2 regions of the Pseudomonas sp. SDO5271_S396 genome follow, and region 1 is predicted to be linked to the other one. Evidence: predicted binding sites of a transcription regulator. Region 1 holds the regulator's gene; the other holds the start of a gene.
The links. Region 1 encodes FliA, which starts transcription of late flagellar genes. Its sites were predicted from a motif close to CTAAAGTTTNNNNNNNNNNNGCCGNTAA; they were not measured.
Positions count from the first base shown of each region.

Region 2: ACW9IN_RS05105 (methyl-accepting chemotaxis protein) is a predicted target of FliA. The motif match lies at 1,916-1,943, and genes of this name have one in related genera.

Region 1 covers NZ_JBSVWB010000013.1:44,112-48,614, reverse strand. Annotated here, with positions in the region: gene flhF (flagellar biosynthesis protein FlhF) at 1-1,130, shown strand, start outside; gene fleN (flagellar synthesis regulator FleN) at 1,235-2,068, shown strand; gene fliA (RNA polymerase sigma factor FliA) at 2,065-2,805, shown strand; gene ACW9IN_RS11940 (chemotaxis response regulator CheY) at 2,976-3,350, shown strand; gene ACW9IN_RS11935 (protein phosphatase CheZ) at 3,369-4,157, shown strand; gene ACW9IN_RS11930 (chemotaxis protein CheA) at 4,434-4,503, shown strand, end outside.
Region 2 covers NZ_JBSVWB010000004.1:138,795-143,297, reverse strand. Annotated here, with positions in the region: gene ACW9IN_RS05105 (methyl-accepting chemotaxis protein) at 1-1,815, opposite strand, end outside; gene ACW9IN_RS05100 (LysR substrate-binding domain-containing protein) at 1,994-2,914, opposite strand; gene ACW9IN_RS05095 (NorM family multidrug efflux MATE transporter) at 3,065-4,459, shown strand.

The sequences.
Region 1 (4,503 bases):
AGTTGCGCAAGACCGCTTCGCGCATCGTTTCGGCCCAGGCCGAGTTGAGCATGCGTGGCGACATCGACGCGACCACCAATCGCCAGCTGTTCGCCGGCCTGCCGCTGACTGCTGCCGAGCCGCTGGTGGAACCGACTTTCAAAGAGCCACCGCGTCCCGCCGCGCCTGCCCCCGCGCCGACGGTGGACCCGCGTGTGTTCGACTCGATGCGCTTTGAACTCAACGGCCTGCGCGAGCTGCTGGAAGTGCAACTGGGCTCGCTGGCCTGGACCCAATTGCAAGGCAGCAAACCGCAACAGGCCAACCTGTGGCGCCGCCTGCAACGCATCGGCTTGTCCGGCCCGTTGTCCCGCGACCTGCTGGCGCTGACCACCGAAATCGAAGAACCCCGCCAGGCCTGGCGCATGCTGCTGGCCCATCTGGCGCGGATGATCGTCACCCCGGAAATCGAACCCCTGGAAGAGGGCGGCGTGATCGCCATGGTCGGCCCGGCCGGCATGGGCAAGACCACCACCCTGGCCAAGCTGGCCGCCCGTTATGTGCTCAAGTACGGCGCGCAGAATATCGCGCTGGTGAGCATGGACAGCTACCGTATCGGTGCGCAGGAACAGCTCAAGACCCTGGGGCGCATTCTCAATGTGCCGGTGACCCATGTCGACCCGGGCCAGTCCCTGGCCAATGCCCTCGACCCGCTGCTGCGCAAGCGCGTGGTGCTGATCGACACCGCCGGCCTGCAAGCCAGCGATCCGGCATTGCGCATGCAACTGGAAAGCCTGGCCGGGCGTGGCATCAAGTCGAAAAATTACCTGGTGCTTGCAACCACCAGTCAAAAACAGGTACTTACCGCTGCTTATCACAGCTACAAGCGTTGCGGCCTGGCCGGTTGCATCCTCACCAAGCTCGATGAAACCGCGAGCCTGGGCGAGGTGTTGAGCCTGGCCATCAGCCATGAACTACCGGTCGCCTACCTGACCGACGGGCCGCGGATCCCGGATGATCTGCATCTGCCGCGCCGTCATCAGTTGGTCAGCCGTGCCGTCAGCGTACAAATGCAAGATGAGCCTAGCGAGGAAGCGATGGCCGACATGTTCGCTGATCTGTACCACAGCCCGGCCAAACGGGTGGGCTGAGCACTATGAACACAGTGCAATGTATCTACATCGATGGTCTGCAAGCGATTCACGCGGCCAAGCCATGTAGCCTGCGTCTAAGCAAGACAAGGTAAAGAAATAAAATGGGCAGCATGCATCCCGTACAGGTGATCGCGGTGACCGGCGGCAAAGGTGGCGTCGGGAAAACTAACGTGTCAGTGAATTTGTCCCTGGCGCTGGCAGAGCTTGGCCGTCGCGTCATGCTGCTGGACGCTGACCTGGGGCTGGCGAACGTCGACGTTCTGCTGGGACTGACGCCCAAACACACCCTTGCCGATGTGATCGAAGGGCGCTGCGAGCTGCGCGATGTGCTGCTCCAGGGCCCTGGCGGCATTCGTATCGTGCCGGCGGCCTCCGGCACCCAGAGCATGGTGCACCTGAGTCCGGCGCAGCATGCCGGCCTGATCCAGGCGTTCAGCGATATCGGTGACAACCTGGATGTGCTGGTGATCGACACCGCTGCCGGGATCGGCGAGTCCGTGGTCAGCTTCGTGCGCGCCGCCCAGGAAGTGTTGCTGGTGGTGTGCGATGAGCCCACTTCGATCACCGACGCCTACGCCCTGATCAAACTGCTCAACCGTGACTACGGCATGAACCGCTTCCGTGTGCTCGCCAACATGGCCCAGAGCCCGCAGGAAGGTCGCAACCTGTTCGCCAAATTGACCAAGGTCACGGACCGCTTTCTCGATGTCGCCCTACAATACGTCGGCGCTGTGCCCTACGACGAGTGTGTGCGCAAGGCTGTGCAGAAGCAGCGTGCAGTCTACGAAGCGTTTCCCCGCTCCAAGTGCGCGCTGGCGTTCAAGGCGATTGCCCAGAAGGTCGATACCTGGCCGTTGCCTGCCAACCCGCGCGGGCATCTGGAGTTTTTCGTCGAGCGATTGGTGCATCAGACGAGCGCAGGACCCGTGCTATGACAGCGACTGGCTACAACGCGTACAAGAAGTCTGCCCGTGACAGCCAAGGCGAGTTGATCGAGCGCTATGCGCCGCTGGTCAAGCGTATCGCCTACCACTTGCTGGCGCGCCTGCCTGCCAGCGTCCAGGTCGAAGACCTGATCCAGGCGGGCATGATCGGCCTGCTCGAAGTGTCGACCAAATACGACGCGAGCAAGGGTGCGAGTTTCGAGACCTATGCGGGTATTCGCATCCGTGGCGCGATGCTCGATGAAGTGCGCAAGGGCGATTGGGCGCCGCGTTCGGTGCACCGCAATACGCGCATGGTCAGTGATGCAATTCGCGCAATTGAAGCAAAAACCGGCCGTGACGCTAAAGATCATGAAGTTGCTGCCGAACTCCAATTGAGTCTCGACGATTACTACGGGATTTTGAACGATACCTTGGGCAGCCGCCTGTTCAGTTTCGACGACCTGTTGCAGGACGGCGAACACGAAGGGCTGCACGAGGACGGCGCGAGTGCTCATCTTGAGCCGTCGCGCGACCTGGAAGACGAACGCTTCCAGGGCGCGCTGGCGGACGCGATTGCCAATTTGCCGGAGCGTGAGCGGCTGGTGTTGGCGCTGTACTACGACGAAGAGCTGAACCTCAAGGAAATCGGTGAGGTCCTGGGGGTCAGCGAATCGCGGGTCAGCCAGTTGCATAGCCAGTGCGCCGCCCGTTTGCGGGGGCGTCTGGGAGAGTGGCGAGCGCGCTGACAGGCAGTGTTGGGGAGCACTGCAGACGAGGCCGTGAGGGGCGTTGACCTTTGCGGGACCGACCCGTGGTGCCACCGGCAGTCCTTTTTGTGTAATGCCTGTTGATTGAAATGGCGCGTCCAGGTGCTGGGCGCGTTTAAGACTGCTTGGAGGTCGAATTGGACAAGAACATGAAAATCCTCATCGTTGATGACTTTTCAACGATGCGGCGGATCATAAAAAACCTGTTGCGTGACCTGGGGTTCACAAACACGGTCGAGGCGGATGACGGCATTACGGCGATTCCGATCCTCAACAGCGGGAGCATCGACTTTCTGGTAACCGACTGGAACATGCCAGGCATGACCGGCATCGATCTGCTGCGCCACGTGCGCGCCGACGAAAAACTGCGCAGCCTTCCCGTGCTGATGGTGACCGCCGAAGCCAAGCGTGAACAGATCATCGAAGCCGCCCAGGCCGGGGTAAACGGTTACGTGGTCAAACCATTCACCGCATTGGCGCTGAAAGAGAAGATCGAAAAAATCTTCGAACGCATCGGTAACTGATGCTGCCACGGGGGAGCTATGGAGCATAACGAAACGTCACAGGGAGACTTCGAGTCGACCCTGAAAAAACATGCTCACCAGTTGGTCGAGAGCCTTGAAAAAGGTCAGTTCGGCGATGCGGTGCAGTTGATCCATGAGCTCAACCAGACCCGTGACCGTGGCCTGTACCAGGAAGTGGGCAAGCTCACGCGCGAGCTGCACAGTGCGATCGTCAATTTCCACATTGACCCGCACATGCCCCAGGCTGAAGAGATTTCGCAGATTACCGATGCCACCGAGCGCCTGTCCTATGTGGTCAGGCTGACCGAGGCGGCGGCCAATCGCACCATGGACCTGGTGGAAAACGCCACGCCCCTGGTCAGCGGCATGGCCAGCGAAGCCCAGGCCCTCAGCGCTGACTGGGGCCGCTTCATGCGCCGCGAAGTCGGGGCGGAAGAGTTCCGCGAGTTGGCCCGTCGGATTGAAGCGTTCCTGTCACGCAGCGAGCAGGAAAACCGTACGGTTTCCAGCAACCTCAATGACATTCTGCTGGCCCAGGATTACCAGGACCTCACCGGTCAGGTGATCAAGCGCGTGACCCAACTGGTCACCGAAGTGGAAAGCAACTTGCTCAAATTGGTGCTCATGGCCGGCCAGGTCGACCGTTTCGCGGGGATCGAACATGACCGCGCAGCGATCCTCTCGGAAAAAGATCCACAAAAACATCTCGCCAAGGGTGAAGGTCCGCAGATTCATGCCGATAAACGTGAAGACGTTGTATCGGGTCAGGATGATGTCGATGACCTGTTATCCAGTTTAGGCTTTTAGGTCCTGATAGCGGCAAATGACGGTCGCGCCGGGCCCCGCAAGGCGCAAGGCTAGGCATGAGGAGAGAGGTTTGGTTTTTCCAAATGAACGACGAATAACGACGGCTTGCGCCTTGCGGGGCCCGGCCCTCCGGGTTGGAGCTGTGAGCGCGCCATGCTGCGTTGCGGAACTTGGCAAGGAAACAACCCTTGCCCGCGTTCCGCGCCTTGCCTGGCCCGCTCACAGCTCCAACGCGATCCGTCATTTGCCGCTATCAGGACCTAAAGGAGCACCCACATGAGCTTCGGCGCCGATGAAGAGATCCTTCAGGATTTCCTTGTAGAGGCCGGCGAAATCTTGGAGCAGT
Region 2 (4,503 bases), on a different contig from region 1:
GGTCGCCGTGGTGATCGCGGCAAATTGCTGGCCGGCCGACCGGCTTTGCTCGTCGATACGCGCCAGGGCCGACGCCACGTCGGCGTTGCGCGACAGGCCTTCCTGCATCAGCACATTACCGCGCTCCATGGTGCTGATGGCATTGCCGGTTTCCTGCTGGATACTCTGAATCATCCCCGAGATTTCATCCGTGGCTTCACGGGTCCGCGAGGCCAGGTTGCGCACTTCGTCGGCAACCACCGCAAAACCCCGGCCCTGCTCGCCGGCCCGAGCGGCTTCGATGGCGGCGTTGAGCGCCAGCAGGTTGGTTTGTTCGGCAATGGAGGTGATCACACCGACGATCCCGCCGATTTCCTGGGAGCGCTGGCCAAGGGTGTTGATCACCGTGGCCGTGCTGTTCAGGGCCGTGGCGATATGTTCCAGCGAGGACGACGCCTCCTGCATCGACGCACGACCAATGCGGGTTTGCTGGGCGTTCTCCTGAGCCAGGCGCTCGGTGTTACCCATGTTGTCGGCGATGTTCAGCGAAGTGGCGCTGAACTCTTCTACAGCGCCGGCCATGCTGGTGATTTCACCCGACTGCTGCTCCATGCCTTCATAAGCACCGCCCGACAGGCCAGACAGTGCCTGAGCACGGCTGTTGACCTCTTCGGCCGCCTTGCGGATGTGCGACACCATCGTCGACAACGCCTCGCCCATCTGGTTGAAGCTGCGCGCCAATTGGCCGATCTCGTCGTGGCTGGACACATTGAGGCGCGCACTCAAGTCGCCCGCACCCAGCGCCTCGGCCTGGCGCACCAGGTCGCTCAACGGCGCCAGTTTGCTGCGCAACAGCCAGACCGTGGCACCCACCGCCAGCAGCATCGCCAATACGCTGCCGATCACCAGGCGAATACCCACGTCCCAGGTCACGGAGCGAATCTCGGCCTTGGGCATGCTCGCCACCACCGACCACGGGCCCCCTTCGAATGGCACCGAGACACTGTAGAAATCTTCGTTCTTGTCGCTCCAGAAGCGCCCGTCGCCTGGGTTTTTCGCCAGGTCGAGCATGACCGGAATCGCCTGGTCCAGCGCCTGTACGCCAGCCGGAGGCACCAACCAGTGTTTCTGTTCGTCGAGCAAGGCCAGCGAGCCGGTCTGGCCAATGCGGAAGCGTTTGAGGTTGTCGAACTGGGCCTTCTGCTCATCGGTGTAGTCGAAGCCGATAAACAGCACGGCGATCACCTTGCCGCTGGCATCGCGCACCGGGCTGTACTGAGTCATGTAGGAACGATCGAACAAAACCGCCCGCCCGATATAGGCTTGCCCGCCCAGCACGCGCTGGTACGCCGGGCCCTGGCGGTCCAGTACGGTGCCGATGGCACGGTTGCCGTCCTGCTTGGTCAGGGAGGTGCTGATGCGGATAAAGTCATCGCCACTGCGCACGAACACCGTGGCCACGCCGCCGGACATCTGCTTGAACTCGTCCACTTCAGCGAAATTGTTGTTCAGCACCTCGTCGCCCAGATAGAGGCTGGGGGTTTGCACACCCGCCACGGCGACCGGCTGGTCGGCGTGCACACTCAACCCGGCGCCAAAGCGCTTTTCGAACAGCCCGCTCAAACGCTGTGTACTCTCGCGCAAGGTACCGTGGAAGGTGTTGAGCTGGTCGGCGAGCAAGCGCGCCTCACTGGCCAAGTGTTCTTCGCGGGTATCGAGGTTGGCGGAGTCGAGGGAACGCAGGGCGAAAACAGTACTGCCGCTGATGACGACAGCCAGAATCACGGCCAATGCGAGGCCCAGTTGGGAGGCGATCCGAGCGCGAGGTTGAGACATGACAGCTCCTGGCCGAGGCCAGGATCATCCTGATCTCATAGCACAGCTCGGCAAATTATCTAGAAGGGAAACGTTGGTGCACGATGGTTCCAACACCCTTACTTCGGCGGGCCAGACCAATACTTGAGCGACCCGCAGGGGTATCCGGCAAACGATTGCATGAACGGTCGCCACGGCGTCAATCAAGACGCTCAACGACAGGCAGTGCCATCGCCTTCACTTCCCCCTGAAGAAACTCCGCCAGGCGCCGCAAACGCTCGCCACCCGGGCGGGTTTTCGGCCACACCAGGTAGTAGTTTTCGCCACTGGCCACGGCAGTGGGCCACGGCAGGCTCAAACGTCCCTGGGCAACGTCTTCGGCCACCATCAACAGGTCGCCCATGGATACACCGTAACCACGCGCAGCCGCGATCATGCCCAATTCAAGCGTATCGAAAACCTGGCCACCCTTGAGCGACACCTGGGATGACAACCCCATGCGCTCCAGCCAATTGCGCCAGTCACGACGGTCGGGAGTGGGGTGCAGCAACTCGGCGGCTGCCAATCGCTGTACATCCCAGGGACCGTCAGTCAGCAAGTTCGGTGCGCCTACCGGGATCAGCAGCTCGGGGAACAGGTAACTGGCCTCCCAGTCCGCCGGAAAATGCCCGTAGCTCAGCAACACCGCACAATCGAAAGGCTCCTGGTTGAAGTCCACTTCATCCACGCTCATCCAGGCACTGGTGAGTTGCACTTCGTTGCCCGGCTGCAACGCGCGAAAGCGACTGAGCCGCGCCAATAGCCAGCGCATGGTCAGGGTCGACGGCGCCTTCATGCGCAGGATGTCGTCTTCGGCGTTCAAGGTGTGACACGCCCGCTCCAGCGCGGCGAACCCTTCACGCACACCGGGCAGCAACAAGCGCGCCGCCTCGGTCAGCTGCAAGGTACGCCCGCTGCGCTGGAACAGCCGACAGGCGAAATGCTCTTCCAGGGTACGGATGTGCCGGCTCACCGCACTTTGGGTAATGGACAACTCCTCCGCCGCCCGGGTGAAGGAGTGGTGCCGAGAGGCTGCCTCAAAGGCACGCAGAGCATAAAGCGGAGGAAGACGACGTGACATCCGGAAAACTCCTATAGCGCATCGACGTAACGTAACAGATTCATCCGGCATGAGTTTTAATCATGCGAACAATCGCTTTTATCCCTTTGTGCAATCGGTCGCGAGCGCCGAGAATCGACCCTTCCCCTACCCTCTGACTTTTAGAGCGTGATGATCATGCAGCATCCGGCGCGTACCGAACTCTGGGCCATTTTGCGGCTGTCAGGGCCGTTGATTGCTTCACAGTTGGCCCACATGCTGATGGTGCTGACCGACACCCTGATGATGGCCCGCCTGAGTCCCGAAGCCCTGGCCGGGGGTGGGCTGGGGGCGGCCAGTTATTCATTTGTGTCGATTTTCTGCATCGGCGTGATCGCCGCAGTCGGCACGCTGGTGGCCATCCGTCACGGCGCGGGCGATATCGAGGGTGCCACTCGCCTGACCCAGGCCGGTCTCTGGCTTGCCTGGCTGATGGCCCTGGCCGCCGGCCTGCTGCTGTGGAACCTCAAGCCGTTGCTGCTGATGTTCGGCCAGACCGAAACCAACGTGCAGTCCGCCGGGCAATTCCTGACGATCCTGCCGTTCGCCTTGCCCGGCTACCTGAGTTTCATGGCGTTGCGCGGCTTCACCAGTGCCATCGGCAAGGCCACACCCGTGATGGTGATCGCCCTGGGCGGCACTGTGCTCAATTACCTGCTCAACCACGCGTTGATCGAAGGAATGTTCGGCCTGCCGAAACTGGGCCTGATGGGCATTGGCCTGGTGACTGCGATTGTCGCCAACGGGATGGCGCTGGCACTGATGTGGTACATCCGCCACGACCGCACGTACGCCGCCTACCCGCTGAGCACCGGCCTGCTGCGTCTTAACACCCAATACCTGCGTGAACTGTGGCGTCTGGGCCTGCCGATTGGTGGTACCTACGCCGTGGAAGTCGGGCTGTTTGCCTTCGCTGCGCTGTGCATGGGCACCATGGGCAGTACGCAACTGGCGGCCCACCAGATCGCCCTGCAGATCGTTTCGGTGGCGTTCATGGTGCCGGCGGGGATGTCCTACGCAGTGACCATGCGTATCGGCCAGCATTACGGCGCCGGGCAGTTGCTGCACGCGCGCATGGCCGGCCGTGTCGGCATAGGCTTTGGCGCCGCCGTGATGCTGGGGTTTGCCGCCATGTTGTGGCTGTTTTCCGATCCGCTGGTAGGACTGTTCCTAGACCATGACGACCCGGCATTTCACAACGTGATCGTCCTGGCCGTCAGCCTGTTGGCCGTGGCGGCCTGGTTCGAGCTTTTCGACGGTGTGCAGACCATCGCCATGGGCTGCATCCGCGGTCTGAAGGATGCGAAAACCACCTTTCTGGTCGGGCTTGGTTGCTATTGGCTGATCGGCGCACCTTCGGCCTGGCTGATGGCCTTCCACCTGGGCTGGGGGCCGACCGGCGTGTGGTGGGGCCTGGCGCTGGGCCTGGCCTGTGCTGCCATCAGCCTGACCTGGGCGTTTGAAATGAAGATGAAGCGGATGATTCGGCAGGAGCCCGAGGTTCGCGCTGAATTCCAGGCTATGTAGCCTGACCGGAGGATGTGTGCGGTCGATATGGGAGCTGGCAAGCC